Regions from separate parts of the Micromonospora sp. KC721 genome, predicted to be linked through region 1. Evidence: riboswitches for the same ligand, from Rfam matches in the RefSeq annotation. Region 1 holds a riboswitch; each other region holds the start of a gene.
The links. A riboswitch is a leader RNA that binds a small molecule or an ion and turns the genes downstream of it on or off. The one in region 1 is predicted to bind cyclic di-AMP.
Positions count from the first base shown of each region.

Region 2: linked by a shared signal. The riboswitch ahead of E1182_RS03060 (C40 family peptidase) and the one ahead of E1182_RS05850 (NlpC/P60 family protein) in region 1 are both predicted to bind cyclic di-AMP.
Region 3: linked by a shared signal. The riboswitch ahead of E1182_RS10825 (transglycosylase family protein) and the one ahead of E1182_RS05850 (NlpC/P60 family protein) in region 1 are both predicted to bind cyclic di-AMP.
Region 4: linked by a shared signal. The riboswitch ahead of E1182_RS25940 (hypothetical protein) and the one ahead of E1182_RS05850 (NlpC/P60 family protein) in region 1 are both predicted to bind cyclic di-AMP.

Region 1 is NZ_SMJY01000019.1:22,314-30,069, forward strand. Features, by position in the region: gene E1182_RS05840 ((Fe-S)-binding protein) at 122-2,374, shown strand; gene E1182_RS05845 (NlpC/P60 family protein) at 2,728-3,744, shown strand; cyclic di-AMP (ydaO/yuaA leader) riboswitch at 3,904-4,038, shown strand; gene E1182_RS05850 (NlpC/P60 family protein) at 4,051-5,091, shown strand; gene dcd (dCTP deaminase) at 5,161-5,739, opposite strand; gene E1182_RS05860 (pyridoxamine 5'-phosphate oxidase family protein) at 5,818-6,384, shown strand; gene E1182_RS05865 (zinc metalloprotease) at 6,446-7,447, opposite strand; tRNA gene E1182_RS05870 (tRNA-Gly) at 7,683-7,756, shown strand.
Region 2 is NZ_SMJY01000008.1:63,685-71,440, reverse strand. Features, by position in the region: gene E1182_RS31920 (helix-turn-helix domain-containing protein) at 1-241, opposite strand, end outside; gene E1182_RS03065 (SDR family oxidoreductase) at 365-1,213, shown strand; gene E1182_RS03060 (C40 family peptidase) at 1,633-2,208, opposite strand; cyclic di-AMP (ydaO/yuaA leader) riboswitch at 2,215-2,400, opposite strand; gene E1182_RS03055 (hypothetical protein) at 2,922-3,638, shown strand; gene E1182_RS03050 (NAD(P)/FAD-dependent oxidoreductase) at 4,107-5,486, shown strand; gene E1182_RS03045 (DUF402 domain-containing protein) at 5,951-6,463, opposite strand; gene E1182_RS03040 (hypothetical protein) at 6,545-6,736, opposite strand; gene E1182_RS03035 (gamma carbonic anhydrase family protein) at 6,915-7,556, shown strand.
Region 3 is NZ_SMJY01000044.1:16,243-23,998, forward strand. Features, by position in the region: gene modA (molybdate ABC transporter substrate-binding protein) at 1-112, shown strand, start outside; gene E1182_RS10810 (ABC transporter permease) at 109-927, shown strand; gene E1182_RS10815 (ABC transporter ATP-binding protein) at 924-1,985, shown strand; gene nhaA (Na+/H+ antiporter NhaA) at 2,028-3,350, opposite strand; gene E1182_RS10825 (transglycosylase family protein) at 3,564-4,238, opposite strand; cyclic di-AMP (ydaO/yuaA leader) riboswitch at 4,237-4,406, opposite strand; gene htpG (molecular chaperone HtpG) at 4,772-6,658, opposite strand; gene E1182_RS10835 (class I SAM-dependent methyltransferase) at 6,748-7,407, opposite strand; gene smpB (SsrA-binding protein SmpB) at 7,500-7,756, shown strand, end outside.
Region 4 is NZ_SMJY01000210.1:2,436-10,191, reverse strand. Features, by position in the region: partial or broken gene E1182_RS25955 (S8 family serine peptidase) at 1-631, opposite strand, end outside; gene E1182_RS25950 (helix-turn-helix domain-containing protein) at 727-1,050, opposite strand; gene E1182_RS25945 (carbonic anhydrase) at 1,237-1,926, shown strand; gene E1182_RS25940 (hypothetical protein) at 1,987-3,000, opposite strand; cyclic di-AMP (ydaO/yuaA leader) riboswitch at 3,005-3,135, opposite strand; gene E1182_RS25935 (YibE/F family protein) at 3,302-4,639, opposite strand; gene E1182_RS25930 (copper-translocating P-type ATPase) at 4,845-6,884, shown strand; gene E1182_RS32545 (hypothetical protein) at 6,914-7,462, shown strand; gene E1182_RS32540 (DUF305 domain-containing protein) at 7,533-7,756, shown strand, end outside.

The sequences.
Region 1 (7,756 bases):
GGCCAGGTGCGAGAAGTCTCACGTTACTGCCGGGTAACCTTGCGCGTAGGCTGCACTGCATGACCGAGCGGCCCCGGTTGCCGTAGCCGCTCGACAGGCAGCAGACCGGGAGGCCAACTCGATGGGCAGCGTCCAGATCGTCACCACGATCCTCGCGGCCGCCATCACCGCCGTGGCGGTGTGGCTTGCGGTGCGCGCGGTCATGAAGATGCTGGCAGTCATCCGGCAGGGGCAGCCCGCGCCGGAGCGGTTCACCGACAGGGGCGCCCGTACCAAAGCCATGCTGGTCGAGACCGTCGGTCACACCCGCATGCTCAAGTGGAGTGTGGTGGGCGCCGCGCACTGGTTCGTGATGGTCGGCTTCATCGTGCTGTCGCTGCTGGTGCTGGAGGCGTACTTCGAGGTCGTCTCGCCGACCGGCGGCCTGCCGCTGATCGGTGGCCTGACGATCTACGGCCTGGCCACCGAACTGATCGCGATCCTCGGCACGGTCGGCATCCTGGTGCTGATCGCGATCCGGGTCCGCAACCGGCCCACCCGGCCGGGCGGGCGCTCCCGGTTCACCGGCTCGACCATGTGGCAGGGCTACTTCGTCGAGGGTGTCGTGCTCTCGGTGCTGATCATGGGCTTCGTGATCCGGGGCTTCAAGGTCGCCACCGACCACTTCGAGTACCCGGTCTGGGCCACCCCGGTCAGCCACGCGGTCGGCGCGCTGCTGCCGGCCTCGCCGGCCGGCGTGAGCATCGCCGCCCTCGTCAAGATCGCCATCTCGATGACCTGGCTCATCGTGATCGCGTTGAACGTCACCATGGGTGTCGCCTGGCACCGCTTCCTGGCCTTCCCCAACATCTTCTTCAAGCGTGACCCGCGGAAGCGGGCCGGCTCCGGTCTCGGCGCGCTGCGGCCGATGACGAGCCAGGGCAAGCCACTGGACTTCGAGGAGGCCGACCCGGAGTCCGACCAGTTCGGTGTCGCCCAGGTCGAGCAGTTCACCTGGAAGGGGCTGCTCGACTTCAGCACCTGCACCGAGTGCGGTCGCTGCCAGTCGCAGTGCCCGGCCTGGAACACCGGTAAGCCGTTGTCGCCGAAGCTGCTCGTGCTCAGCCTCCGCGACCACGCGTACGCCAAGGCGCCGTACCTGCTGGCCGGCGGCGGCAAGGACCTCACCGGCGAGGAGAAGGCCACCGCCGCCCAGCTCGCCCACGTGGACGTGCTGGCCCTCGCCGAGGCCGACAAGCCGCTCATCGGCACCGCCGAGGAGGGCGGCGTCATCGACCCGGACGTGCTGTGGTCGTGCACCACCTGCGGTGCCTGCGTCGAGCAGTGCCCGGTCGACATCGAGCACGTCGACCACATCGTCGACATGCGCCGATACCAGGTGCTGATCGAGTCGAGCTTCCCGTCCGAGGCCGGCGTCATGCTGCGCAACCTGGAGAACAAGGGCAACCCGTGGGGTGCCCCGCAGAACACCCGCGAGGACTGGACCAAGGGCCTCGACTTCGAGGTGCCGCGGGTCGGCGAGGTCGACGACTTCGAGTACCTCTTCTGGGTCGGCTGCGCCGGCGCGTTCGAGGACCGGGCCAAGAAGACCACCCGGGCGGTCGCCACGCTGCTCAACGAGGCCGGCGTCTCCTTCGCCATCCTCGGCGAGGGCGAGACCTGCTCGGGTGACCCGGCCCGCCGGATCGGCAACGAGTTCGTCTTCCAGATGCTCGCCCAGCAGAACGTCGAGACCCTGAACGAGGCGTTCGAGGGCCGGGAGAAGGCCAAGCGCAAGATCGTGGCCACCTGCCCGCACTGCTTCAACACCCTCGGCAACGAGTACGGGCAGCTCGGCGGCGAGTTCGAGGTGGTACACCACACCCAGCTCCTGGCCCACCTGGTCGCCACCGGCAAGCTCACCCCGGTCCAGCCGGTCGACGGCGGAGTCACCTACCACGACCCCTGCTACCTGGGCCGGCACAACCGGGTCTTCGCGCCGCCGCGCGAGGTGCTCGGCAGTGCCATCGGCGGCGGATCCGGAGACGGTCGGGGCGGCGCAGCCGTCGATTCCGGTGCAGGTCGCGACAGTGGCCTGGTCGAGATGCCGCGTAACAGCGAGCGCTCCTTCTGCTGCGGCGCCGGCGGCGCCCGGATGTGGATGGAGGAGCGGATCGGCAAGCGGATCAACGTGGACCGGGTCGAGGAGGCCATGTCCACCGGCGCGAAGACGGTTGCCGTCGGCTGCCCGTTCTGCTCGACCATGCTCAACGACGGGGTCAACGGCAAGGGCGCCGGTGAGCAGGTGGAGGTCGTCGACGTGGCCAGCGTGCTGCTGCGCTCGGTCAAGCCCGACACCACGGCGGGCCAGCAGGCCGAGCCGGTCGCGGGCTGAGGTCGTACCGCAAGGCACCGTGACCACCGCGGCGTCGGCACCCGGGGGGATGCCGACGCCGCGCTCGTGTCGGCCGGTTCGCGGCCTGCTGCCGCGCTGCGGCGGGGCGCGGCGACCCCTGGTGAGCGGCGGTTTACCGACCCCTGACGTGGCAACAGCACCAATGTATTGACAGGCGTAGTTGAAAAATGGTCGAACTACCGATTGTGTGCGGATGATTGCTTAGCCGTGAAATAGTCGAAGCCGCCTTGATTCCGCTGCGCGTTTTCCCTAATGTTGCACCGGCCGCTGTGGGTCGTCTGCCTCCGTCTTCCCCTCCGTGAGGCGCCCGGCGGTCGGTTGCAAAGGAGTCTGTGCCGGTGGCAACCATGCCCCTCCATCGTGCCGCCCAGGGTCAGCCGCCCCCTCGTCGGGCCGGTCTGCGCCGCGCTGCCCGCCGCCTGATCACCGTGGTCGCCGCCGTGGTCGTCGGCGCGGGGATGCTGGTCGCGCCGGCGCACGCTGCGCCCACACCCGAGGAGATCGAGGCGGCGATCGACAAGCAGTGGGAGCAGCTCGAACCGACCATCGAGCAGTACAACAAGGTCCGGGCGCAGCTCAAGAAGGACCGCAAGAAGGCGGAGGAACTCCAGAAGAAGATCGAGCCGCTCGCCCTGCAGACGGAGTTGGCTCTCAACCGGGTCGGCGACATGGCCTCCCGCTACTACATGACCGGTCCCTCGCAGGAGATCGGCGCCCTGCTGGTCAACGTGAAGCCGGGCACCCTCACCGAGCAGCTCACCTATCTGGACCGGCTCGCCGCGCAGGAGCGCAAGGAACTCCAGGTCGTCATCGACGCGCGGGCGAAGTTCGACGCCGAGAAGCAGAAGCTCGACGCGCTGATCGCCCAGGAGGTCGAGCAGGAACGGGAGCTGGCCGCCAAGAAGAACCAGATCAACGCGGAGATCAAGCGGCTGCAGGCGTCGATGCCGAAGACCACCGTGAAGGTCTCCGGCTGCCCGACCATCAACGGGGTGGTGAGCAGTGCCGCGCGGACCGCGATCCAGGTGGCCTGCCAGCAGGTGGGTGACCCGTACGTCTGGGGCGCCACCGGCCCGAACGCGTTCGACTGCTCCGGCCTCACCCAGTTCGCCTACAAGGCCGCCGGTATCTCCCTGACCCACTTCACCGGTGCCCAGTGGAACGAGGGCAAGGCGATCCCGCGCTCCGAGGCCCGCCCCGGTGACCTGGTCTTCTTCTTCAGCGACCTGCACCACGTCGGCCTCTACCTGGGCGGCGACCTGATGGTGCACGCGCCACGGGCCGGCAAGCCGGTCCAGGTGGCCAACATCAACAACATGCCGGTAGCCGGATTCCGCAGACCCGGCTGACCCGTTCTCCGCACCGTCGCGAACCCCCGGTCGACTCCGGCCGGGGGTTCGCCGTGTCCGGGCTCCGGCGTGTCCGATCACGGATGGTTGCTATCTGGTTACGGGCATCTACTCTGATGAACCGTCGGTCGCCGGAAGCTCCGTCCACCCGGGCGGCGACGGCCGGCACCGCCGAATCGCCCACGGGCGAGCCGGGGGCCAGGTGGTCGGGGTGAATCCGCAGCCACTGCGGTGGTGCGCTCCCTTCCCGCCCGAACCCGTCAGCCAACCCGGTAGGCGGTCGCGGAAGAAGGAGTACGGAGCCCGGTGGCACACCATGCCCCGCGGCCGCCGTCGCCCCGGTCGGCCCCGGTCGCCCGGCGTACGGTCGTGCCGCGCTCACGCTGGTCCCGCTGCACCACCGTCCTCGCCGCCCTTGCCGGCGCCGCCGTCGTCCTGGCCGGTGGCTCCACGGCGGCCCACGCCGATCCCACGGTCGCCGACCTCGAACGGCAGATCGACCGGGACTGGAACACCCTGGAGCCGCTCATTGAGCAGCACAACGCGACCCGGCAGGAGTTGGCCGCCAGACGCCGGCAGGCCGACGCGCTGGCCCGGCGGATCGTCCCGCTGCAAGCCCAGGTCGACCGGGCGATGGACCAGATCTCCGGGCTCGCCGCCCAGGCGTACAAGGGAGAGAGCTTCGCCGTCGTCAACGCCCTGCTCGGCAGCGCGTCCCCCGGCGAACTGGTGAACCAACTCGAACTGCTCGACCGTCTGGCCCAGCGGCGGCAGCGCGAGGTGCGCGCCGTACAGGACCTGCGCGACGAACTCGCCGCCAAGAAGGCGGCGCTGGACACGACGGTGGCCCAACTGGGCCGGACCGAGGCCCGGCTCGCCGTCCGGCGCAAGCAGATCGACGCCGGCATCGAGCGGCTCCAGCGGCTGCGGTTGCGGGCCTACGGCGCCGGTGCCGGCGGTCCGCTGCGTCCCGCACCCTGCCCGGCCGCCTACCCGGGCGGTCCCGCCGGGGTGGCGGTGCGGTTCGCCTGCGACCAGATCGGCAAGCCGTACCGCTGGGGCGCCGAGGGCCCGAACGGGTACGACTGCTCGGGGCTGACGCTCGCGGCCTGGGCGAAGGCGGGGGTCCGGCTGCCGCACAACGCGCGGCAGCAGCGCCGGGTCACCGCCAGCGTCAGCCGCACCGACCTGCGCCCCGGTGACCTGGTCTTCTACTACACCGACCTGCACCACGTCGGGATGTACGTCGGTGCCGGCTGGGTGGTGCACGCCTCCCGGGCCGGGATGCCGGTGCGGATGAAGCGGGTCGACGACGGGCCGGTCCACAGCTACGGCCGTCCGGGCTGACGCCGCTACCGGGCCTGCGGCCGGCAAGGTCGGTGCTGGCGCCGGGTCTGTGGCCGGCGGGGCCGAGCGTCAGCGGGTCGGCCAGGTGCGCCAGTTCTGCCAGGACCGGCTCGGGGTCGGCCCCCGCTGCCCCTGGTACCGCGAGCCGTAGACCTCCGACCCGTACGGGTGCTCGGCGGGCGACGACAGGCGGAAGATGCAGAGCTGGCCGATCTTCATGCCCGGCCAGAGGGTGATCGGCAGGTTCGCCACGTTGGACAGCTCCAGCGTCACGTGCCCCGAGAAGCCCGGGTCGATGAAGCCGGCGGTCGAGTGGGTGAGCAGCCCGAGCCGGCCCAGGCTCGACTTGCCCTCCAACCGTCCCGCGAGTTGGTCGCCCAGCGAGATCACCTCCAGCGTGGAGGCGAGCACGAACTCACCGGGGTGCAGCACGAACGGCTCACCCTCCGGCACCTCGACCATCGAGGTCAGCTCGTCCTGCTGCTCCGCCGGGTCGATGTGGGTGTAGAGGTGGTTGTTGAAGACCCGGAACAGCTTGTCCAGCCGGACGTCGATGCTCGACGGCTGCACCAGCGTGGGCTCGAACGGGTCCAGCGCGAGCGCGCCCGCCTTGATCTCGGAGACCAGGTCGCGGTCGGAGAGCAGCATCGGCACACCATATCGAGCGGATCGGGCGACCTGCGTGTCGGACTACGTGTTCGTACACCTGTTCGATAAGATGTCGGCATGGCTTCCTGGTCCGACTTCGCCGCCGACGAGCCCCGACTTGCCGACGGGATCCGCCTTCTCCTGCAGCAGTACGGGCCAGGCTTCGGCTACCTGGCCACCGTCCGCCCCGACGGCGGTCCCCGGGTGCACCCGGTCTGCCCGGTGATCACCGACGAAGGGCTGTTCTGTTTCGTGGTGGCCTCGCCCAAGCGCCGCGATCTCGAACGCGATGGCCGTTACGCGCTGCACTCGTTTCCGCCGGAGGAGAGCGACGACGAGGCGTACCTCGCCGGCCGGGCGCATCCGGTCACCGACCCGGGCCAGGTGGCCCGGATTGCCCGCGCCGGCCGGGCCGCTTCCCAGGTGGACTGGCGACTCTTCGAGTTCGACGTCGACGTGGCCATGCTGACCCGTCGCGGTCAGGGCGGGCACGTCCAGCCCGGCGAAGGCCCGGGGCGGCCGGCCGTACAGGTCTGGCTCGACCCCGGGGCGGCGCACCGCAACGGCGCTACGGGTGTACCCGGTCAGCAGCCGACACGGCGCGGCGGCCGACACGGCTTCGACACCCGGCGCACCGCGGCCTGACCAGCCAAACGCCGGTGCCGGCCCCGTCGCGAGACGGAGCCGGCACCGGGCACTGCTGGACTCAGGCCGCGCGGTACGCGTTCCACGCGGTCAGCATGCGGCTCGCCTGCCCAGGGGTGAACTGGTACATGCACGAGTCGTAGCTGTAGTCCATGAAGTTGGTGATCGGGTCCATGCCTGCGGCCGGGCAGGTGTCCTGGCCTTCCGGGCAGCCCTGCGCCGGGTCGCGCTCCGCCGGGGTGTCGGAAACGCCGTCGTTAGTGGTGGAGCAACCACCCTGGAAGGTGTGGTAGAGGTTCATCCAGTGGCCCACCTCGTGGGTGCCGGTGTCGCCCAGGTTGTAGTTGGTAGCCGAACCACCCGGCAGCGACTCGCTCAGCACCACGACGCCGTCCATCGGATCGAGGCTGCGCTTCGGGAAGGTGGCCCAACCGAGCAGGTCGTTGCTCAGCTCACCCAGGTACATGTTGAGGGTGTTCTTGCCGCCGGTGCGCAGCTGGTTCTTCATCTGCCGCTCCGCGGAGGAACCCTGGACGATCGGGTACCAGGCCGGCCGGGTCACCCGGTTGATCTTCTGCAGGGTGAAGCTGAAGGGGGTGGCCGCACCGCCGGTGGTGCCGCTGAAGCTCTCGTTGAGCACCCTGATCTGAGAGTTGATCATCGAGTCCGGGATGTTGCCACCGGCCCGGGTGCTGTCCCGCTGGATGACGTGCACGACAACGGGGATGTTCACGGCGGCCGCCTCGGCTGCCTTGCGGGCGGACTGCGGGCCGACCCGGAACCGCGCCCGCTCGCGCAGCGCGGCGGCGAGGTCGGCTTCGCGCTCACGCACCTGGACGGCGTTCAGTTCGTTGGGCTCGTGCTTCGCGACGCCGCCGGGCTTGAGCCGCGCGTCGGAGTGGGTGTCGGCCGGTTCCTCGCAGACGACGTCGGCGGCGGGGGCGGCTGAGAAGGCCGAAGCAGCGGGGACGACGCCCACGGTTGCGGCAGTCAGCAGCAGCGCGAAGGTCGTCGATGCGACACCGGTGGTACGCCGGGTCAGCAGGGCGGGACGGAGTCCCATGGGCCCACCTCTTTCTCGCGACGTGACAGGGGGGTGTGTCACGTCGTGGTTGAAACGTGAGGGGGACGTTACAACCGATTGAAAGGTTTGAGAACGACCCGAATGTTACTGCTGCGAAACTTCTACGTATGCGCATACGTTGGGTATTCGCATGATCACCCATGGGGGCGGGATGAGCGCGCCGGAGACACCTGGATGCATGATGCCCGCGACCTCAGGTACAGTGGTGCCGCCTGCGGGTGTAGTTCAATGGCAGAACATCAGCTTCCCAAGCTGACAGTGCGGGTTCGATTCCCGTCACCCGCTCCA
Region 2 (7,756 bases), on a different contig from region 1:
TGCTGCTCAGGCTGTGTCCCTGCTCGGTCAGGGCGTACACCACTCGTGGCGGAACCTCGGCATGGACGGTGCGGGTGAGGATCCCGTGGTGCTCCAGCATCCGTAGCCGGTCGGTAAGGGTCTTGGCGCTCGGGGTCCCGAGAGCGGCCCGTAGTTCGCCGAAGCGCTTGGGCCCGCTCAGTAGCTCGCGGACAACGAGGGTGCTCCATTTGCCGTCGAGTACCTGCAGGGCCCGTTCCACACCGCAGCCGGGACCGCTCGGTCGCCCAATCAGGCTTTCCAGCTGCTCAGGACCAATGGTTTCCACAGGGACACAATATAACTTCGTGGGTACTAATTCAGTCAGGGAACTACGGTCGGTCCCATGAGTGAAACCACCGTCGTCGTCCACGGCGCCACCGGAACCCAAGGCACCGCGATCATCCGCCGCCTGCGCGCGGCGGGGCACCGGATCCGGGCCGTCGCCCGGCATCCCCGCCTAGCCGCTGACCCGGCCGTCGAAGCCGTCCCAGCCGACCTGCTCGACCTCGACGCGCTCGTCGCCGCGTACGCCGGCGCCGACGCGGTCGTCATCCAGCTGCCGCTGCACTTCGCCGCCGACGCGGTGCGCCAGGCCGACACCGTCCTCGACGCGCTCGGAAAGACGGGCGTACCCCGCGCGGTCTTCAACACCGGCGGTGCTGTCCCGGCCGACCCGATCGGGGTGCCTTTCGTCGATGCCAGGATCCGTCTGGCCGCCCGTCTGCCCGACACGGTGCCGGTGGCGTCTGTGGTCGGTCCGGCCAGCACCTACCTGGAAAACCTCGTGGCCGCCTGGTCACGGCCACTGGTGCACACCCAGGGCGAGCTGCGCTACCCACTACCGGAGCAACTCCCGAACCCGTGGTTGGCCGCCGACGACCTCGGCGCAGCCGTCGCCGACCTCGTCGTAGCAGCGGCGCCGCCGACCGCGCGATTCGTGGCCGGCCCGTCGGCCCTGACCGGCCCGCAGGTAGCCGCCGAAATCGAGGCCGCGACCGGCCGCCGGCTCCGCTGGCACACCATCGACCCGCAGGACTACGCCCGGATGCTCGCACCACACCTGGGGGAAGCGGTTGCAACGGGCATCGCGGCGGCGTACATCAACCCGGCCCCACTACCGGATCCGACGCTCGTCGTCCGTGGAACCACCACTGTCCGGGCCTGGGCAGCCCGGCAGGACTGGGCCGCCTGAACCCCTCCGCTGGCCACGGCGTCGCCCGTCAGCGGCGCCGCGGCCAGCGCCGTGGCGACGAACCTTGATGGCGGTCATTGAACGTCCCGAACTCAAGCGCGCTGGCGTGCCGCCGACCGCGGATGGCATGACCACCCGGAGTGCGAGCGTGGACGCAACCGCTGCCCCGTCGCTGGCGAAGGTCAACGCCTACCGGGCGGTGAGCAGGCGCTCGCGGCGCTGGTGGTCGGCTACGCCGTGCTCGGCGGACGGTTCGAGGTCAACGGCCCTGATCGGCCGGATAGCAGGCCGTGCTCGTAACGGACTGACCGGCGCGGCGCTTGCGGCACCCGTGCGAGTGCGTGACAAAGACGCAAGACGCATCAGCCACGGCGGGGCCGGAATCGGTCCTGCCGTGGCTGATGGCGTGCTCGTCACCGTCAGGCCAGGCGCCTGACGACGTAGTTACGGCTCCAGATCTTCTGCTTGCTGACGGTCTTGCCGGTCCGCGGCGACGACCACATCTTGCCGCCACCGGCGTAGATGCCGGCATGGGTGCCGTACGAACCGGAGCGGATGATGATCAGGTCACCCGGCTTGGCGTTCGCCTTGCTGACGGCCTTGCCGTACCGCTGTTGCAGGTTCGCCTTGTGCGGCAGCTTCTTGCCAATCGTCTTCTTGTAGACGTACAGCGTGAACCCGGAGCAGTCGAAACGCTTGGGCCCGGCCGCGCCGTAGAGGTACCGCTTGCCCTTGTGCTTGGCCGCTTCGGCGACCACGCGGGTTCCGACCGCCTGCTTGGCGGCGGCCTTGACGGTCGTTGCCGCTACCGGGCGGGCCGACTGCGGGCCGCCCTGGGGCAACGCCGCCGTGACAGAGACGGCTGTGACCGCCGGAGCGGCGGAGGCGACCTGCGGCGCGCCGAGCCCGCCGGACAGCAGGCCGAGACCGACGGACAGGGCGATGCTGCCGGTGCCCAGCTTGCGCAGGCGCCGACTCGAGATGTTTTCGTGCACGGTGAAGGAATCCCTCCGGCACGCCTGCGAGGTTAGCTGTCGGGTTCGGGCGGGAAGGATTGCCCGGCCGCTGTCGCGGCTTCACCCCAAGGCCCTGCGGCCGGCCGAGTGCTGCGCGTGCCGGTCGAGGACCACGAATGTGGTTCCCCCGTCCCTGCCCCCGATTGCCTCATGGGTGGTCGTTCAGGTTCGTGGCGTCGGACCGGGGCAGGGCTCGGCGTGGTCCGGATCGGCACGAGCGGCGAGCAGGTGCACGCCGCTCATCCTTTATAGCCGCCGTTGCGTGCCGACCGTCTCCCCGTCACCGCTACTTGTTGTAGTGACCTCCGCGAGACGTGTCCGGTTTGGAAGGCCGGTGCGGCGTTTGCCGTCACGTACTGCCCCCGATGCGTTACGCAGGAGCGATATCTTGCTGTGAAGGGGGACACAGGAATGCTGAACAGAGTGTCATCTTCGCGCCGACGGCCTCGGCCGTACGCCGACTGGCGATTACCGGGAAGGGCGAGTCGCCCTTGCCGGACGGCGTGCGGATCCGAACCGAAACGGCGAGCACGGCCGCCTTCGGTCTTGGCGAAGGAGATGGATCGGTGACGAGCCGCTTCCGGTTCATCTCCACCCACCGTGGCGCCTTCGCGACATGGACCGCCCCGCCCGTGACCGGGGTGCCGACTCATCGACTGACCTCAGTTAAATTTGCGCTCCATGCTGGAGTCGTGCAGGACTCATGGGTGTACGAGCGGCGGATGGCGGACGCGATCGCCGTCGGTGACTCCTCGGACGACAAGGAGTTCTTCCGGCTGGCCGCCGCGCGGGGAGCCGCCGGTGATCACGCCGAACAGATCTGGCTCCTGCGGCAGGTCAACGAGCGTGGCAACCGGGAGGCGTACCGGCTCCTGCTGGAGGCGCTCACCGAGCACGGGACACCGGGCGACGTGAGGGACCTGCGTGGACCTGTGTCGGGCAAGGGCTGCGCCAGGAGGATCGCTCTGCACGCCGTGGCCGGGCGTCGACGGGCCGGGACTGCTGGACATGGCCGAACAGCGGCGGCGGCTGCTGATCCGGCCGCTGACGCTCCCGCCGCAGGGACGGACTGCCGGGCTCCGGTGGCGGGTCAGGCAGTCCACCGCGGTGACGGCGGCTATGGTCCTCGGCCGGAGAAGTCGACGGGTTCGCCGTTGGTCGGTATGCCTCCAGGTTGCCTTCGAACGAACAGCCGGCCGTCCCGTGGTCCGAGCGAACCTGCTACCGACCTCGATCAGATGTACCGGCTCAGAATCGGGGTCAGCCGTTGGGTGATCTTCGAGTGGCCTGCCGCGCTGGGGTGGGTGCCGTCGGTCGTGTCGCTGAACGAGATCCAATCCCCGGTGTCCACGAAGTGCACACTTCACCTGCTGAGCGCCGAGCACCCGGGCCGCTCCTTCGGACGGTGACGTTCGGGGAATCCCTGCGTCCGCCCGGCGCGCCGCGGCCGTGATCATCTTCGTGGGATTCGCGGCGGCCGGCGGTTACTGAGTCCGCCACGCCCACCACCGTCCGAACACGGCCGGGCCGATTCCCGATCGAAAAAACCCACCCGTCGTCCGCCAGTCGTCGCCTTCCCGTCGTGTCTCGATGCCTGATCGGTTGGCTCGCCCCGTCATCCTTTCGGTGCACCGAGAACCGGTCAACAATGACCGGTAGACGACTGAGATATCGCTCACGACACCGATCAGCAGAGCTGATAGTTGCGCCTTGACCAGGGGTTATGGCGACCGAAGGTCGATCGGCCCGCAGATCTGGGAAGTGGTGGAACCGCTGACGGGACATTCACTGTCAGCTAGCCGTCCATTAATTCGTTTTACCCACGGGCATGCCGTGCCGCTCACTGTAGACATCCATTCAGTGAAACGGAGTCAGCCGTGGCCACCACCAATCAGACCGGGCAGGCGATCATCCTCGGCGGCAGCATCGGAGGCCTGCTCGCCGCGCGGGTGCTGAGCGAGTCGTACGCGAAGGTGACCGTCTTCGACCGGGACGAACTGCCGGCGGACGCTGTCGACCGCAAGGCTGTGCCGCATAGCGGGCACTCGCACGGGCTGCTCGCCCGGGGCCGCCAGATCCTGGAGGAGTTCTTCCCCGGCCTGACCGCCGACCTGACCACCCAGGGGGCGGTCACCATCGACGTCCAGCGGGACGTCATCTGGGTCAACGACGGCTACCGGATTCCCCGGGTCGCCTCCGGGCTGGAAGGGCTCTGCGTCAGCCGGCGCGCCTTGGAGGCGTACGTCCGGGACCGGGTCCGGGCACTGCCCAACGTGGAGATCCGCGACAGGTGCGAGGCGTTGGGGTTGCTCGCCGACGGCGGCACGGTCGTCGGCGCGCGGGTCCTGCCCCGGGGCGGCCGGGAGGAACGCCACGACGCCGACCTGGTGGTGGACGCGACCGGCCGGGGCAACCGCGGCCCCACCTGGCTCGCCGAACTCGGCTACCAGCCGCCCGTCGAGGACCGGGTGGATCCGCGCACGGTGTACGTCTCCCGCGACTACCGCCGCACCCCGGGCGAGGCCGACTTCGCGGCCTTCGTCAGCAGCCCCTCGCCGGACGCCCCGTACGGCGGGGTGGCCATCTCGGCGGAGGGCGACCGGTGGATGGTCACGCTGCTCGGCGTCGGCCCGAACCAGGCCCCGCCCACCGACCCCGAGGGTTACCTCGCCTTCACCGCGCGGCTGCCCGCCCCGGAGTTGCACGCGCTGCTGAGCCGGGCGGAGCCGCTCGGCCCGCCCAAGCGGATGCGGCTGCCCACCAGCGTGCGCCGCCGCTACGAGCACCTCACCCGCCTGCCGGAGGGCTTCATCGCGGTCGCCGACGCGCTGTGCAGCTTCAACCCGGCGTACGGGCAGGGCATGACGGTGGCCGCGGCGGAGGCGGTGGTGCTGCGCGACTGCCTCCGGCAGGGCCGGCGGGAGCTGCCCCGCCGCTTCTTCGCCGGCGCGTCGAAGGTGGTCGACGTGCCGTGGGACATGGCCGTCGGCGCCGACCTGCGCCACCCGACGATCGTCGGGCCGCGCAGCCGCCGGACCCGCTTCCTCAACGGGTACGTCACCCGGCTGCACGCCGCCGCCGCGCGACACCCGGTCGTGGGGCAGCGCTTCCTGAGCGTCGCCAACCTGATGACACCACCGCCGGGGCTCTTCGCGCCGGGGATCGTCGCCCGGGTGCTCTGGTCCGGCCGGCGTACCACGCCGCACCCCGTCCACGCGGAGCCGGTGGCGCGGGTCGAGGAGCTGGCCACCCGCTGAGCCGGGCACCGCGGGTGGGCGGCCGGGGGACAGCCGCCCACCCGCATGACCGCCCGCCGCCGACCAGGCCGCTCACCGCGTTCTGTCGTGGCCGGTGTCGAGTTCGTGGAGGACCGATCGCTGATCGGCCTCAGCGGTACGGCACCCGTGCCCGCTATCCTCGCGCCTACCCGCGTCAGTACAGGCATCCGGTGGTGTTCGTCGTTGACGCCGTCTCGCTGCCGGAGCGTCCCCTGCTCGTCGTCAGTCTGAACGAAGGGTGACCAGACAGCTCCGTTGTGGTCGGCAGGCCCGGACGGCGTCTTTCGAGGATCTTGACTGCCATGTTGCCGGTCCAACGCCGCGCCTGGACGCACTGATCTGTTGCCGAGGGTGTCGGCGCCAGCTGGTGCCGTCACGCTTCGGGGCCGGACTCCGGTCCAGCCGACGTCCGAACTGCCGATGAGCGCGCACGGCGATCGGTCTCACGCCTGCTGGCGAAGTATCCGCCACCCGCGCCATAGCCAGGGTTCCATCCCCTGCCTGAGGACATCCGCACAACGCTCAGCCGTGGCGCGTGCGAGCTTGGCGTCATCCGAGGTCATCCACCCGTTGTGGCACGCCTCCTCGTACTCATCCCAGTCCTCGATCTCGACACGCCCACCGCGCTCGTGAAGCACCGGGTCCAGCTCGAGATCGACATACCACCAGCCTGCTTCGGTGACCTCCGGCGGAAGGCAAACGTCGATCTCGAGCCGTTGGTCAGCAGGATCACCGACCCACCACGCCACCCACGGACGGTTCGTCGCCAGCAACACCACAACCGGTACGGACAAAGTGCCGCAGTCATGCGGAGCACCCCATGGCGAACCGACCGCACCGCGCAGCCACGTCCCATCACGATCCTGTCCGACCTGCCGCAGATCGAACCAGAAGACGCCACCAGGACGCTTGATCTTGTGTAGTCGCACGCCGTCGGTAGCTTCCCCCGTGCTCACGAAAGCACCCTAGGCGAGACGTATCCTGTGCCGCGCTTCGACGGGGCATGGCCGTCCGCTCGTGCGGCGGTTCCGATGGGCTCATCCCTGGCGGAGTCGGCGGTACTGCGGGTCGAGTTGGCCGAACGCGATCCCGTTCTCGTCCAAGGCGTTGTACAGGGTCAGCCAGCCGTCAGCGAATCGGAGGCCAAGGGCGACGCCACCGTCCGCCAGGTCGCCGCCAGCCCATTCGAGAGGCTCCACCGCCGCAACAAGCCGTCCGATGTCGGCCACGCCGACGCCCTGGTCACGTCTACCGAGCTCCACGTGATCGACAGATCATCGAGCTTCTAGTGCCGTATCAGTCAACGTTCGCCCTGTAGTGCCTCAGATCGCGGATGGCACCTGTCTCGGCGAACGCGACGTCTGAAATCCGCCAGCATGGTCGCGGCGGTCGGGTGAGAATCCGCCCATGGTCGCTGAAGCGCAGGGAATCCGCATCCGGCACCGCGGGTATGAACCGCAGGTCCATCCCACCGCCTACGTTGCCCCGACGGCCACGCTCGTTGGTGATGTCCGTGTGGGGCCGAGGGCGCGGGTGATGTACGGTGCGGTGCTCGATGCCGAGGGGTCTCGAATCGAGGTCGGGGAGGCGGCGGTGATCTGCGAGAACGCAGTGTTGCGCGGGTCTGCGGTCGCCGGCGATCAGCCGGTGCTTGTCGACGATCACGTCTTCGTGGGGCCGCATGCCACGCTGCTGGGCTGCGAGGTTGGCCGGTGCGTCTATGTGGCGACCGCGGCGACGGTCCTGCAGTGCGCACGGTTGGGGGCCGGCTCGGTTGTCGCTGTCGGTGCGCTTGTCCATGCGCGCACCGTTTTGCCGGACGAGTACTTCGTGCCGCCGCACACCGTGGCGCTTGACACGCCGGTGCGGCTGCTGGCGCCTGGCGATCCGGGCCTGGCCGAGGCCGTCAGGCGGGTGGGCTTCGCGCAGGTGGCGTTCGGCGTCGATGCGGAGTGGACCGACCGGATCAGCCGGTACGAGCACATCGCGGAGGTGCGCGTCGCCGAGTTCGGCACGCACGCGGACGATGAGGTTCTGAATCTCGGCTAGCGCCGCATCAGCGGCCCTTGTGCTGTGGTGAGGTGACGCGCCGTCCGGATTCCAGGGCGGCGCGGGTCGCGGTGTCGGTGAGCAGCTTCGGCGACGCGCGTCCGGCGAGCTGTGCCGATGTGGCAGAGCGCGTGCGGGTCCGTGAGATCGATGACGACGAGGGCAGGCGGCTGCTGCGGATCATCCGTAGGGACACCGGG
Region 3 (7,756 bases), on a different contig from region 1:
GCGGGAGGCGCGCGACCTGGCCACCGCCCGGGCCTTCGTCGATCTGGTCAGCTCCGCCCGCGGCGCGGCCGTGCTCACCGCCGCCGGTTTCCAACCGCCGGCAGGCTCGTGACGCCCCAGCGCCACCCGTCCACCGGGCGCGCAGCGGGCCGACGGGTGCCCGCGGCGCTGCTCCTACCGGCCGCGCTGGGCCTGTTCCTGCTGGTGCTGCCGCTGCTGGGACTGCTGCTGCGCACTCCCTGGGCGAGCCTGCCGCAACGGCTCACCGCGCCGGGAGTGCTCACCGCGCTGCGGCTGTCCGTGCAGTGCGCCACCCTGGCCACCCTGCTCTGCCTGGCGCTCGGCGTACCCCTGGCCTGGCTGCTGGCCCGGGTCGAGTTCCCCGGCCGGCGGGTCGTGCGGGCCCTGGTGACCGTCCCGCTGGTGCTGCCGCCGGTGGTCGGCGGGCTGGCGCTGCTGCTGGTCTTCGGCCGCCGGGGGTTGCTCGGCGGCTGGCTGGACGACACCCTCGGCGTGACCCTGCCGTTCACCACCACCGGTGTGGTGCTGGCCGAGGCGTTCGTGGCCATGCCGTTCCTCGTCATCGCCGTCGAGGGAGCGCTCCGCGCCGCCGACATCCGGTACGAGGAGGCCGCGGCCACCCTCGGCGCCGGCCGGTGGACCACCTTCACCCACGTCACCCTGCCGCTGGTCGCCCCGGGCGTAGCCGCCGGCGCGGTGCTCTGCTGGGCGCGCGCGCTCGGCGAGTTCGGCGCCACCATCACCTTCGCCGGCAACTATCCCGGCCGGACCCAGACCATGCCGCTCGCGGTCTACCTGGCGTTGGAGACCGACCTGGACGCCGCGATCGTACTCAGCCTGATCCTGCTCGTCGTCTCGGTGGCGATCCTCGCCGGGCTGCGTGACCGCTGGCTGGGCAGCCCGTGACCGCGCCACTGCTGGACGCCCGCCTGGTTGTCGACCGGGGTGCCTTCCGCCTCGACCTGCCGCTGCGCGTCGACGCCGGCGAGGTGGTCGCGTTGCTCGGCCCGAACGGCGCCGGCAAGACCACCGCCCTGCGGGCACTGGCCGGGCTGCAATCGCTCAGCGCCGGGCACGTCGTCGTCGACGGCGTCGACCTGGACCGGCCCGGCCACGGCCGGTGGGTGCCGCCCGAACGACGGCGTGTCGGCGTGGTGTTCCAGGACTATCTGCTCTTCCCACACCTCAGCGCGCGCGACAACGTCGCGTTCGGCCCCCGCCGGCAGGGCCTGGGCCGCCGGGCCGCCCGGGAACGGGCCGCCGGCTGGCTGGAGCGGGTCGGCCTGACCGGGTACGGCGGACGCAAGCCCGGTCAACTCTCCGGCGGGCAGGCCCAGCGGGTGGCCCTGGCCCGCGCGCTCGCCGTACAGCCCCGGGTGCTGCTGCTCGACGAGCCACTCGCGGCGCTCGACGCGCAGACCCGGCTGGACACCCGGGCGCAGTTGCACCGGCACCTGTCCGCGCACGACGGCGCGGCGCTGCTGGTCACCCACGATCCGCTGGACGCGGTGGCGCTGGCCGACCGGCTCGTCATCGTCGAGGACGGCCGGCTGGTGCAGGAAGGCGACGCGGCGGCGGTCACCGCGCGCCCGAGAACCGACTACGTCGCCCGGCTGGTCGGGCTCAACCTCTGCCGTGGTCACGCCGACGGTCACCGGGTACACCTCGCCGACGGGGTGTCCCTCGCCACCGTCGACCGGGTCGACGGGGACGCCTTCGTGGTGTTCCCTCCGACTGCCGTCGCGGTGCATCCGCACCCGCCCGAGGGCAGCGCAGGCAACACCTGGCCGGCCACCGTCGTCGGCGTGCAACGGCACGGCGACCACCTGCGCGTGCAGCTCACCGGAGCGCTCGACGTGGCCGCCGACGTGACCGCCACGGCGCTGGCCCGGTGGCGACTGGAGCCGGGGCAGCGGGTGTGGGCGGCGGTCGAGGCCGGCCGGACCCGCGCCTATCCGGCCTGAGCACCCACCGGCAGCCCCCGCTCGCTCCGCACGCCGACCAGGTCAGCGACCGGCGGCGCCGTCCGTCTCGGCCTCGAAGACGTCGGGAATCCCGTCCCGGTCCCGGTCGACCGTCTCGAGTTCGTGCACCCGCCGGTAGAAGCGGTTGCGGGCGCGCAGGATCACCGTGGCCAGCAGGGCGGACAGCAGCGAGCCGGTGAGCACGGCCACCTTCACGTGGCCGTCGCGCTCGCTGCCCAGCCCGAAGGCCAACTCGCCGATGAGCAGCGAGACGGTGAAGCCGATCCCGCCGAGCAGCGACAACCCCAGCACATCGACCCAGTTCAGGCCCTCGTCCAGCTCGGCCCGCCCGAACCGGGACATCAGCCAGGTGGCGGTCATGATGCCGAGAGGTTTGCCGACCACCAGGCCGACGACGATGCCGAGCGCCACCCGGTCGGTGAGCGAGGTGACCAGGCCGGCGAGCCCGCCGACGGTCACCCCGGCGGAGAGGAACGCGAAGATCGGCACCGCGATGCCGGCGGAGATCGGCCGGAACCGGTGCTCGAAGTGCTCGGCCAGCCCCGGCCCGGCATCCGGCCCACCGGCCGCCGCACTGCGGATCACCGGCACGGTGAAGGCCAGCAGGACACCCGCCACGGTGGCGTGCACGCCGGACTCGTGCACCAGCACCCAGGTCACCGCCGCCAGCGGAAGCAGCAGCCACCAGGACCGGACCCGGCGCTGCACCAGCACCCCGAACGCGGCCAGCGGGAGCAACGCGCCCAGCAGCGGCAGCACCGACAGGTCGGCGGTGTAGAACACCGCGATGATGACGATCGCCATGAGGTCGTCGACCACGGCGAGGGTGAGCAGGAAGGTACGCAGCGCCGACGGCAGGAACGACCCGATCACGGCGAGGACGGCCAGCGCGAACGCGATGTCGGTGGCGGTGGGGATCGCCCACCCCCGCACCGCTCCGGCGCCCGCCCCACCGGCGATCGCCGCGTAGATCAGGGCCGGCACGATCACCCCACCGGCGGCGGCAGCCACCGGCACCGCCGCCCGGCGCGGATCCCGCAGGTCACCGGCGACGAACTCGCGTTTGAGTTCCAGCCCGGCGACGAAGAAGAAGATCGCCAGCAGACCGTCGGCGGCCCAGGTGGCCAGGCTGAGATCCAGGTGCAGCGCCGCCGGTCCCAGCCGGAGGCCGCGCAGCGCGTCGTACCCCTGCGCCCAGGCCGAGTTCGACCAGATCAGGGCCAGCAACGCGCCGACGAGCAGCAGCGCCCCACCAACGGTCTCCTTGCGCAGAATGGCGGAGATGCGGCGGGTCTCGCCCCAGGATCGGCGGGCGAACAAACGGCGCCGGGTGGCGTCGGTCACGGGAACTCCTCGTCGGCAGCGGACGCGCGTACTCATCGCCGACCAGACTTCCCGGCACACCTGGCCCAACCCTATCCGGCCGGGTCTCAGGTCGCCCGGTGCGCCCACCCCCAGTCAGGCGCGTCACCCGGGACCCGGCGGCGGACCGAACCGTGCCCGGGACACGTCGACGCCCGGCCGGTGGACCTCCGGCCGGGCGTCGAGGGCAGTGTGTCAGACGCTGAGCTTCTGCCCCGGGAAGATCAGACCCGGGTCGGCACCGACGACCGCGCGGTTGCGCTCGTACAGCGCCTTCCAGCCACCGGAGACGTGGTGCGCCTCGGCGATGCCGGACAGGGAGTCCCCCGGCCGCACGACGTAGTTGCCGTTGCCGGTCACCGGAGCGCGACGCGCCTGGTTGCGGGTGCTGCGCTGCTCGTCCCGCGAGGACCGCTCAGTCGTCGACGCGGCCTTCTTACGGGACTGCGAGCGCTGCGCCGACTGCGACGACTTCTCCTTCTTCGGGGCGTAGCTCTTGGTGGAGCCGCCCTTCTTGCCGCAGGTCGGCCAGGCCCCGATGCCCTGGCCCTTGAGCACCTTCTCGGCGATCGCGATCTGCTCGCTCCGACTGGCCAGGTCGGCGCGGGCGGCGTACTTCTTGCCGCCGTAGCCGGCCCAGGTGCTCTGGGAGAACTGCAGGCCACCGTAGTAGCCGTTGCCGGTGTTGATGTGCCAGTTGCCGCTGGACTCGCACTGGGCGATCGCGTCCCAGTTGACGCTGGCGGCGCTTGCCGGAGCGGCCGGCGCCAGAACGGCGGCGGCCCCGGTGACCGCACCGACGGCGAGAGTGCCGACGGCGATGCGGCGCGAGCTGACCCGTCGATGACGGGCGACGTATGCAGTTGCCATCTGTGATCCTCCACGCCGACGAGGTGAGCTGTCGGGTTCGGGCCGAGGAGCCCGGCCGCCGTGGCGGCTTCACCCCGAGGTGACGTGCACCGAGGAACGTGGGTCCCCCGCTCCATGCCCGGGTGACTGGGTCCGTGGCCGGCGGCATGGATTAGGCGTAACCGGCCACGGTGTCCGCGATCGCGGACCCCAACGACGTTAGGAAGCCTTTCGGCGGATCGCCCACCTGTTGAGAGGTTCTTCACCCGGTCAGGCGAGGGCTCCGGACCTCCGGTTGCGAGGTCCGGGCCGACGTGCACAATGCCCGGTCACATCGCATCCGAAGCGCACACGGTGACGGCCCCGCTTCTCACCGCCGACGGCTCCCCGACTCGGCGCTGCCGGTCGGCGACCAACCCACCCCGATGAGTCACCGCCCGATCTGGCCGCGGGAGAAGCCCGCCCGATCTGGTCGGCGGGCGGCCTCTGCGGTGGACAGCAGGCCACGCGGGCCCGGGACGGGATCCGTCCCGGGCCCGCAGCGACAGGTGGCCTCAGAGGGTACGGGTCAGCCGGTCGGCGAGCACCCGGGCGAAGCGGGCCGGGTCGGTCAGGTCGCCGCCCTCGGCGAGCAGCGCCATCCCGTACAGCAGCTCGGCGGTCTCGGCCAACCCCGGATCGGCGGCGTCCCGCTGGTGGGCGGCGCGCAGCCCGGTGACCAGCGGATGCGCCGGGTTCAGCTCCAGGACCCGCCGGACGATCGGCACCTCCTGGCCCATCGCGCGGTACATCTTCTCCAGCGTGGGGGTGAGGTCGTGCGCGTCGCCGACGAGGCAGGCCGGCGAGGTGGTCAGCCGGGCGGAGAGGCGGACCTCCTTGACCGTGTCGGAGAGCGTGTCGCGGAGGAACGCGAGCAGGTCGGCGTACTCCTTGGCCTGCTGTTCCCTTTCGGTCTCGGCCTCCTTGCGCTCCTGCTCGGTGTCCAGGTCGACCTGTCCCTTGGCGACCGAGCGCAGCGACCGGCCGTCGAACTGGCCGACCCGGTCCACCCAGACCTCGTCGACCGGGTCGGTGAGCAGCAGCACCTCGTAGCCCCTGGCCCGGAACGCCTCCAGGTGCGGGGAGTTCTCCAGGGTCGCCCGGTGCTCGCCGGTGACGTAGTAGATCTCGGTCTGGCCCTCCTTCATCCGGGCCACGTAGTCGTGCAGGGTGGTGGGCTCGGTGGCGTCGTGGGTGGACTCCACGCAGAGCAGCTCGAGGATCGCCTCGCTGTTGTCCGGATCCTCCAGCAGGCCCTCCTTGAGCACCCGACCGAACTGCGACCAGAAGGTCCGGTAACGCTCGGCGTCCGCGGTGCGCATCTCCTTGAGGGTGGTGAGCACCTTGCGGACCAGCCGGCGACGCACGATCTGGATCTGCCGGTCCTGCTGGAGGATCTCCCGGGAGATGTTGAGCGACAGGTCGTGCGCGTCCACGACGCCCTTGACGAAACGCAGGTAGTCCGGGATGAGTGCGGCACAGTCGTCCATCACGAAGACACGCTTGACGTAGAGCTGCACACCCCGGCGGCCGTCGGCCCGGTAGAGGTCGAACGGGGCGTGCGACGGGATGAACAGCAACGCCTCGTACTCGAAGACCCCCTCGCCACGCATGTGGATGGTCTCCAGCGGGTCAGCCCAGTCGTGGCTGACGTGCCGGTAGAAGTCGCGGTACTCCTCCTCGGCGACCTCGTCACGGGGCCGGGCCCACAGCGCCTTCATCGAGTTGAGGGTCACCGGCTCGGCGTCGGCGGTGACCAGTCGAATCGGCCAGGCGATGAAGTCGGAGTACCGCTTGACGATCTCGCGGATCCGGCCGTGGTCGGTGTAGTCGTGCAGGTTGTCCTCGCTGTCGACCGGCTTGAGGTGCACGGTGACCGAGGTGCCCTGCGGGGCGTCGTCCACCGTCTCGATCACGTACGTGCCCTCGCCGGTGGACTCCCAGCGGGTGCCCTCGGTCTGGCCGGCGCGGCGGGTGAGCAGGGTGACCTTCTCGGCGACCATGAAGGTGGCGTAGAAACCGACCCCGAACTGCCCGATGAGGTCCTGGTTGCCGGCCTCCTTCGACTCCTTGAGCTTGCGCAGCAGCTCCGCGGTGCCGGAACGGGCGATGGTGCCGATCAGCGACACGACGTCCTCGCGCGACATGCCGATGCCGTTGTCCCGTACGGTCAGCGTCCGGGCCTGCTCGTCGGTGGCGATCTCGATGTGCAGGTCCGAGGTGTCGACCTCGAGATCCTTGTCGACCATCGACTCCAGCCGCAGCTTGTCCAGCGCGTCGGAGGCGTTGGAGACGAGTTCGCGCAGGAAGACATCCTTGTGCGAGTAGATGGAGTGCACCATCAACTGCAACAGCTGACGCGTCTCGGCCTGGAACTCCAACGTCTCGGTCCGGCTGCTCACACCAAACCTCCTCATCCGGTTGTCGCGGTCCCACCCCGGGATCCGGGCAAAGGATACGAGCCGCGTGGCCGTCCGGTGACGCCCGGTCGTCACATCGGCCGGCGAGCCAACAGGAACGCCTGCGCGGTGGGCTCGACGCCGCCGGGCCACGGTTGCGGCTCGCGGTGCAGCCGGGCGTGCGTGGTCAGCCCGGCCGCCGCCAACAGCTGCGCCACGTCGTCCGGGCGACGCCGGTGGAAGACCACGTCGACCGGGTCACCCCAGGCATCGGTACGGTGCACGTGCTCGTCGCCGACCTGGAAGCCGAGCAGCAGGTGCCCACCGGGGGCGAGCACCCGGTGGAACTCGGTGAAGACGGCGGGCAACAGATCGTCGGGCACGTGGATGACCGAGTACCAGGCGAGCAGCCCGGTGAGCGTGGCGTCGGGCACGTCGAGCGCGAGCATCGACCCGACGGTGAAGCGCAGGTCGGGGTGGAGCCGGCGGGCCTCGGTGATCATGCCGGGTGAGAGGTCGACGCCCTCGACGTCGAGGCCGAGGTCACGCAGGTGCCGGGCGACGCGCCCGTTGCCGCAGCCGACGTCGAGGACCCTACCGCCGCCGTCGGCGCCGACCAGCTCCGCGAAGGCGGCGAGCAAGGCCCGCTCCAGCGGCCGGGCGGCCAACTCGTCACGGGTGAACTCGGTGTACCGCACCGCCATGGTGTCGTACGCGGCGCGGGTGCGGGTCAGGAAGCTGGGCTCGGTCACGATCGCCGACCCTACCGGTGCCCGGGCAGGGTGGCGTCCCGGCGGATAGGGTTCGTCGAGGCAGGTGCTCGCAGGCAGTTCGGGAGGTCGTCGTGGCCAGGGAGACCGGGCGGACGCTCGTCGCCTCCAACAAGAAGGCGCGGCACGACTACACCGTCCTCAAGACCTACGAGGCGGGGATCGTGCTGGCCGGCACCGAGGTGAAGTCGCTGCGCGAGGGCCGGGTGTCGCTGGTCGACGCGTTCGCCCAGGAACGCGACGGCGAGATCATGCTCTACGGCCTGCACATCGCCGAGTACGGGTTCGGCACCTGGACCAACCACCAGCCGCGGCGGACCCGCAAGCTGCT
Region 4 (7,756 bases), on a different contig from region 1:
GGACGGCGTCGGCCAGTTCGGGGTGGTCGATGGTGACCAGGGACAGATTGATCACCTCGACGTCCTGGTCGGCCGCCCACCTGATCGCCGCGGCGATCTGCAGGGGCAGGCCGGGGTCGTTGGTGCGCCGGGTGTCCTGCAGCACGCGTACCGGCAGGATCCGCGCGGCCGGTGCGATGCCGCTGTAGGGAGCGCCGGTGTCGTCCCGGCCGGCGATGATCCCGGCGACGATGGTGCCGTGCCCGGCCAGGTCGCACCGGCCCTGTGCCTGCGGCAGGCCATTGACGTCCCGGCCTTCGCGGACCTGTCCCTTCAGGAGCGGATGGGACGGCGACACGCCGGAGTCGATCACCGCCACGGTGACCCCCTCGCCGCGGGTGATGCGCCAGGCGGACGCGGGGTCGAGCCGGCGCAGCGCCCACGGCGTCTCGGTGGGTGCCGCGCCGCCGGTGGGGGCGGGGCAGGCCGGTTCCGCCCCGGCCGGGGTGGACGGTACGACGAGGGTCGCGAGCAGCACGGCCGCCACGGCACCGAGGACCGTCCGGGTGGAACGGGTACCGAGGACCGTCCGGGTGGGACGCCCGGCGGGTCCGGTGACCACCGTCCCGCTCGGCCGGAAGCTGTCGCGCACGCGGTGAGACTACCGCCGTCGGCGCGGGAGCGCGTGACGGGCGGCGGCGCCGGACCAGTGGCGGCCGGACCCGGATCCTCGGGCGTGACGGCGTGTCAGGCGTCGGTCGGCTGGCTGGTGAAGAGGGCGAGCAGGTCGCCGACCTGGCGGTCCGACTCGGCCGGGTGCCGGAAGTGGCCGCGGGGGTTGACGGTGTACTCGTTGCGCCGCCCGACCCGGGTACGCCGCAGGTAGCCGCCGGCTTCCAGGTCGGCGACGATGGCCTGGGCGGCGCGTTCGGTGACGCCGACCTCGTCGGCCACGTCGCGGAGTCGGGCGGTGGGGTTGCGGGCGATGGACAGCAGCACGTGCGCGTGGTTGGTGAGGAACGTCCAGTTCCGGGTGCTTCCGTTCTGCGCTGTCGTCGCCATGCCCGTCATCGTATGACCCCACCCTTCCGGTTCTCAGTGATGCCTTCCGGCACCGAGCCGACGCATCCAGAGAAGCAGGAAATGCATATCACGTAAACCTTGACGTACCTTTTGTTGCGTGTGACGGTGGGGCGAGGCCGCCTGCGTCGCCGGCCGGTGTCATCAGGTGCCCACACGTCAGACCGAGGTGAGGCTATGACCGTGCAGGATCCGACGCAGGCGTTGGCCGAGTTGCACGCCGGAAACCGGCGTTTCGTCACCGGCACCCCACACCACCCCAACCAGGACGCGGCTCACCGGGCCGTCGTCGCCGGCGGGCAGCACCCCTTCGCGGTGATCGTCGGCTGCTCCGACTCCCGTCTCGCCGCCGAGATCATCTTCGATCGCGGCCTGGGCGACCTGTTCGTGGTCCGGACGGCCGGGCACACCGTCGGCCCGGAGGTGCTGGGCAGCGTCGAGTACGCGGTGAGCGTCCTCGGCGTTCCGCTGGTCGTGGTGCTCGGCCACGACTCCTGCGGTGCGGTGCAGGCGGCCCGGGAGGCCGCGATGACCGGCACGACCCCGCCGGGGCACCTGGGCGCCGTGGTGGACGGGGTGACCCCCAGCCTCCGGCGGGCCGCCGCGGCGGGCGTCGAGGACATCGACGGCATCGTGGACGTCCACATCGTCCAGACGGTGCAGACGTTGCAGGACAGTTCCGCCCTGCTGGCCGGTGAGGTGGCCGCCGGGCGGTGCGCGGTGGTCGGCATGTCGTACCGGCTGGCCGCCGGTGAGGTGCGGACGGTGGCCGCGTCGCCCGCCGCGGTCCTCGCGCCGGCGTCCCGGACCGACCTGGACCGGAGCGACCAGGACGACCGTGACCGGGCGGCGGTCGTCGCCGGCTGAACCCCAAGACGCGACGAGGGCCGTCCCCGGTCGGGGAGGGCCCTCGGTCGTAAGCGTCCGCTAGAGCATCGACATGTGTACGTGGTCGGTGTGGTCCGATGGTCCGCTGTACGACTTCCACCCGGTCGCCGGGAACCAGATCTGCCGGTTCCAGATCACGTAGTAGATGCCGAGCCGGTCGGCGTTGCGGATCAGGAACGCGGTCAGGTTGTTGCCGTACCTGCGGGTGTCGTCGTTGTGCCAGGGCGCGAAGCCCTTGTTCTGCAACGACCAGTCGCAGGCCCGCCCCTTGGGATGCTCGAAGGGTCCGCCCGGGCGGTAGCAGCCGGCGAACCGGTTGAAGCCGGCCCGGCGTACCTCTTTGTAGGCGTGCAGGGTACGCGGAGTGATCGTGCCGGAGGTGGTCGGGTCCGGCGCGGTCTTCGACTCCGGCTTCCAGTCGCCGTCGGCCGTGCGTCCCGGGCCGATCCGGGCCACCGGGGAGGTCGCGTCGACCAGTCCACCGGTGAAGCCGCGTCCGCCGACCAGGGCGAGGGCCTTCTCGGCCTCCTTGGTGTTGCGGGCCATCTGGTTGGTCAGCTTCGTCTGCTCGCGCACCTCGGCGTCGAGCGCCAGCTTGCCCTGCTCGGCGCGGTCCTTGGCGGCGGTGACCTCGGCGAGCTTCTGCGCGTTGACCATGTTCAGCTCGTCCAGCGTGGCGGCCCGCTTGACGAAGGAGTCGGGTGCGTCGCTTTCCAGCAACATCGCCACGGCACCGATCCGGCCGGTCCGGTAGGACTGCGCGGCGATCGTGGTGACCTGCGGTCGGAGCGCCTCCAGCTCGTCCTCGGCGCGCTTGACCTCCAACGCGAGCTGGAGTTGGCGCTTCTTCGACTTCTCCAGCTGTGCCTTCGCCTTGGTGTACTCGCGGTTGCGCTGCTCGATGACCTCGGTGAGTAGCTTGGGCTCCTCGCCCTCCTCGTGACCCGACGGGGTCGAGGGGGCGGCGTTCGCCGGGACCGGCCCGGCGAGGACGGCCAGCGCGGCCAGCACGGCCGCCACCGGTGTCCACCAGCGGCGTAGGGGTGCCGTCACAATGTTCCCTTCCGTCGACCGCCGACCGGGTTAGCTGACGGGTTCGGGACGGAAGTGGCCCCTACCGCGGTCGCGGATTCACCCCAGGTACCTGGTTCCCCGGTTCGCCGTACGGCGATTGGGCGGTGGCACCGCAGGCGCCGGTTCGCGCCTTCAGCGGTGACCGGCAGCGAGGTTACCCGAGAGGCATACCGGTGAGCTACGTCCTGAACCCGACTAAATGCGTTAATTCGAGGTGGCGGTGCGTGAGGAGTGACGCGTTCGTCAGGTTCCGGGTCGTCCACGGTGACGCTGTGCAGTTTCACCATGCGGTGTCGGTGCTCCTTTCCGGTTCGGGCCACCCTGCGGGGGCCGGGGTGGACGGTCCGGGTCGCGGGCCGCTCAACGCCTCCAGCGCGGCGTCCGGGTCGACCGGAGGGCGGGGTCTCGGCGCCGGGTCGGCGGGCGGTGTCGGGTCGTCGGCCGGGCCGCGGCCGGCAGCGGTGACGAGCGCGGCCAGACCCGTGGTCAGGGGTACGGCGGCGATCAGCCCCAGCGTCGCCACCGCGCTGCGGACGATCTCCTGGGTCAGGAACTCGCTGGTCAGGATCTGGCTCACCGGCCTGCTGTCGGCCGTCAACAGGAGCAGCAGCGGCAGTGAGGCACCGGCGTACGCGAGCACGATGGTGTTCACCGTGGAGGCGATGTGCGCCCGGCCGACCCGGGTGGCGGACCGGTACAACTGCATCCGGGACAACCCCGGGTTGGCGTGGGCCAGTTCGGTCACGGTGGCCGCCTGGGTGACCGTGACGTCGTCGAGCACACCGAGCGACCCGATGATGATCCCGGCCAGCAGCAGTCCGTGCAGGTCCACATCGCGCTGGTACATCGACAGCGTGGTGGCCTCCTCGCTGCCGAACCCGGTGAGGTGGGTGGCGGCGATGGCCAGGCTGCCGAGGAGGCCGGTCAGCACCAGGCTGCCGAGGGTGCCCAGGACCGCCACCGAGGTCTGCGCGGTGATCCCGTGGGTCAGGTACAGCACCACGAACATGATCAACGCCGAGCCGACGATGGCGATCAGCAGCGGCGAACCGCCGGCGGAGATGCCCGGCACGACGAAGGTGAGCAGGATCGCGAAGCTCGCGGCCAGCCCTGCCAGCGCTGCCATCCCGCGCAGCCGCCCGAACGCGATGATCGCGGCGGCGAAGAGCACCGCCAGCCACACCAACGGCTCACCCCGCTGGTGCTCGGCGATGTCGTAGCGGCTGACCGTCGGGTCGGCCGGGTCGGTCAGCTTCACCAGCACGATCTCGTCGCCCACCGCCACCGTCGGTGCCCCTGGCCCGGCCGGAACGGGCGTCTCCACCTGCTGCCCGGCGTCGGGCCCCTGCTCGACCCGGACGGTGACGGTGCCGCAGGGCCCCTGCGCCGGCCCGGCCGGGCTCTCCGGTTGCTCCGGGCAGGGCTCGGTCACCACCCGGGTCACCGTGGCGTGGTAGCGCGGTGCCTCCTCGCCGGGAGCCCGTTCCGGCGTGTTCCGGGGCCAGAGCACCACCGCGGCGATCACCGTGACGACGAACAACGGGACCACCGTCGCGACGAGGAGCCGCCGCACCCCGGGCGGGGTGGACGGAGTGGAACGGGTGTGGTCGGCGCCCATTGCGAGTCTCCCAACGATCCAGGGCGGAGTACGTGTCAGCCGGTCGGTCGGTTCACCCGCCCCGGCGGGCCGGGAACCATGACGGCCCACGGGTGGGGTGGCGACGATGGACGCGGGGTCATCGTCGAAAGATGGTAGCCAGGCCCGCTGCCGGCTCGCCCGGTTCGTGCCGACCTGGGGGGCCGGAGGCGGCATCTTGGGAGACATGGACCACGATTCCGGAGCAGATGGCGGCCACGACACCGGTCATGACCGGCCTGCCGGGCACGACAGGCACGCCGGGCACGACCCGGAGATGTTCCGCCGGCGTTTCCAGGTCTGCCTGGCGCTCACCGTCGCGGTGGTGGCGACCAGCGACATGGTGCTGGACTGGTTCGACTACGCGCCGGGGTTCCCGGGACGGTCGCTGGTCGGGCCGGTGCTCGGCTCGGTGATCTTCTGGTGGGGTGGCTGGCCGTTCCTGGTCGGCGCCGTGCGGGAGGTACGCGACCGGGCTCCGGGGATGATGCTGCTGGTGGCGATGGCGATCAGTGTCGCGTACGCCGCCTCGCTCAGCACCAGCCTCGGCGCCTTCGACCTGGACTTCTGGTGGGAGTTGGCCGCGCTGGTCACGATCATGCTGCTGGGCCACTGGCAGGAGATGAAGGCCATCGGTCAGGCCCGGGGCGCGCTCGCCGCGCTGGCCGAACTCCTTCCCGACGACGCCGAGCGGATCGGTCCGGACGGCGAGGTCCTACGGGTGCCGCTCACCGAACTGGACGTCGGGGACGTGGTGCTGGTCCGGCCCGGCGGCCGGGTGCCGGCCGACGGGCGGATCGTCGACGGCGTCGCCGAACTGGACGAGTCGACGGTCACCGGGGAGTCCCGCCCGGTCACCCGCCAGGTGGGGGACCGGGTGGTCGCCGGCACGGTGGCGACCGACTCGGCGGTCCGGGTCCGCGTCGAGGCCGTCGGCGACCAGACCACCCTGGCCGGGATCCAACGCCTGGTCGCCCAGGCCCAGCAGTCTGGCGGGCGGGCGCAGGCGCTCGCCGACCGGTTCGCGGCCCTGCTGTTCTACGTCGCCACCGGCGGTGCCGTGCTGACCGCCGTGGCCTGGACGGCGCTGGGCGATCGGGACGAGGCCGTGGTGCGTACCGTCACCGTGCTGGTGATCGCCTGCCCGCACGCGCTGGGGCTGGCCATTCCGCTGGTGATCGCGCTCTCCACCGGGCTCGCCGCCCGGTCCGGGGTGCTGGTCCGGGACCGGTTGGCGCTGGAGCGGATGCGTACCGTCGACGCGGTGCTGTTCGACAAGACGGGCACGTTGACCCGGGGGCGGCACGTGGTCATCGGCGTGGCCGCCGCGCCCGGGGTCGGCGAGGACGAGGTGCTGCGGCTCGCCGCCGGGGTGGAGGCCGACAGCGAGCACCCGCTGGCCCGGGCGATCGTGGCGGCCGCCGCCGGTCGCGGCGGCCCGGCCCTGGCCGGCGGCTTCCGGTCGCTGCCGGGCCGGGGCGTCCAGGCGGAGATCGACGGTGCGTCGTACGCGGTCGGCGGCCCCACCCTGTTGCGCGAGTGGGGGCTCGCGCTTCCCGACGAGCTGATCCCGCCGGCTTACCGCTGGGCCGGGCAGGGCGCGGCCGTACTGCATCTGGTCCGGCTGCCGGACACCGTCCTCGGTCTGCTGGCCCTCGCCGACGAGATTCGCCCCGAGGCGCGGGAGGCGATCACGGCGCTGCGTGCGGAGGGGGTACGGACCATCGCCATGATCACCGGTGATGCCCGTGCGGTGGCCGAGGCGGTCGCCGCCGACCTGGGGTTCCGTCCCGGTGTGGACGAGGTCTTCGCCGAGGTGCTCCCCGCCGACAAGGACGGAAAGGTGACCGCGCTGCAGCGTCGGGGTCTGCGGGTGGCCATGGTCGGCGACGGGGTCAACGACGCCCCGGCGCTGGCCCGGGCGGATGTGGGCATCGCGATCGGGGCCGGCACCGACGTCGCGATCGAGTCGGCCGGGGTGGTGCTGGCCTCCTCCGACCCGCGCGGGGTGGCCGGGGTGCTCCGGCTGTCCCGCTCGGCGTACCGGAAGATGCTCCAGAACCTGGCCTGGGCGGCCGGCTACAACGTGGTGGCGCTCCCGCTGGCGGCCGGGGTGCTGGCCGGGGTCGGCCTGACGCTCAGCCCGGCCCTCGCCGCGGTGCTGATGTCGGCCTCCACGATCGTGGTCGCGCTCAACGCGCAACTGCTACGGCGAGTACGCCTCTGACGGATGGTGGGTTCGGTTAGTTTTGTCGGGTGCGGACGGCGACGGCGGCGACCACGGGCTGGTGGGCTCGCCTGCTGCTGCTCGCCGTCACCCTGCTCGGCCTGGCCGCCATGCACACCATCGGCCATGGCACGCACGCCGGCGGCCAGCCGTCCGGCCATGCCGCCGCGGACCACGCCGACCGGCACCTGCCGGTTGCCGCGTTGCCGGGGACAGCGACCGGCGCCGACACCCCCGGAGGCGTCGACTGCGCCGGGGCGGCCTGCCGGCACGCGGCCGCGTTGCCGGGGACGGCGCGGTTCGCCGTCGACGCCGGCGTCGACTGCGCCGGGACCGGCTGCCGGCCTCCGGTGGTGCTGCCGGCCGGTGACCGGGGCGCCGCCCCGAGCGGCTGGAGCGTCTGCCTGGCGGTGCTCGCCGCGATCACGGTGGCGGTGCTGCTGGCGGTGCTGTTGCGGGCTCGACGCCGGCCCGGCGTCGGCGTGCGCCGCCCCACCGTGCGCCCACCGGGACCGGGTGCGCCCCCGGGTCGGCCCGTCGGGCTTCGGCTCGCCACGGTGGCGGTGCTGCGCAGATAGGAGGCTCCGGCACGGGGCTCCCCCGCGTCTCCGGTCCACTGCGTTGTTTCCACACCGAAAGGTTCACATCGTGTCCATCCGTACCATCGCGCGTCGTGCCGCCCTGACCGGCGCGACCGTCGCCGCCGCCCTCGCGCTGGCCGGCTGCTCCGGCGGCGACGACCACCGGGCCGGCTCCGGCCACCAGACGCCCGCCACGGGCGGTGCCTCGGCGGACGCGTCGACCGCCGCCGAGTTCGGCGACGCCGACGTGCTGTTCGCCCAGATGATGATCCCGCACCACGAGCAGGCGGT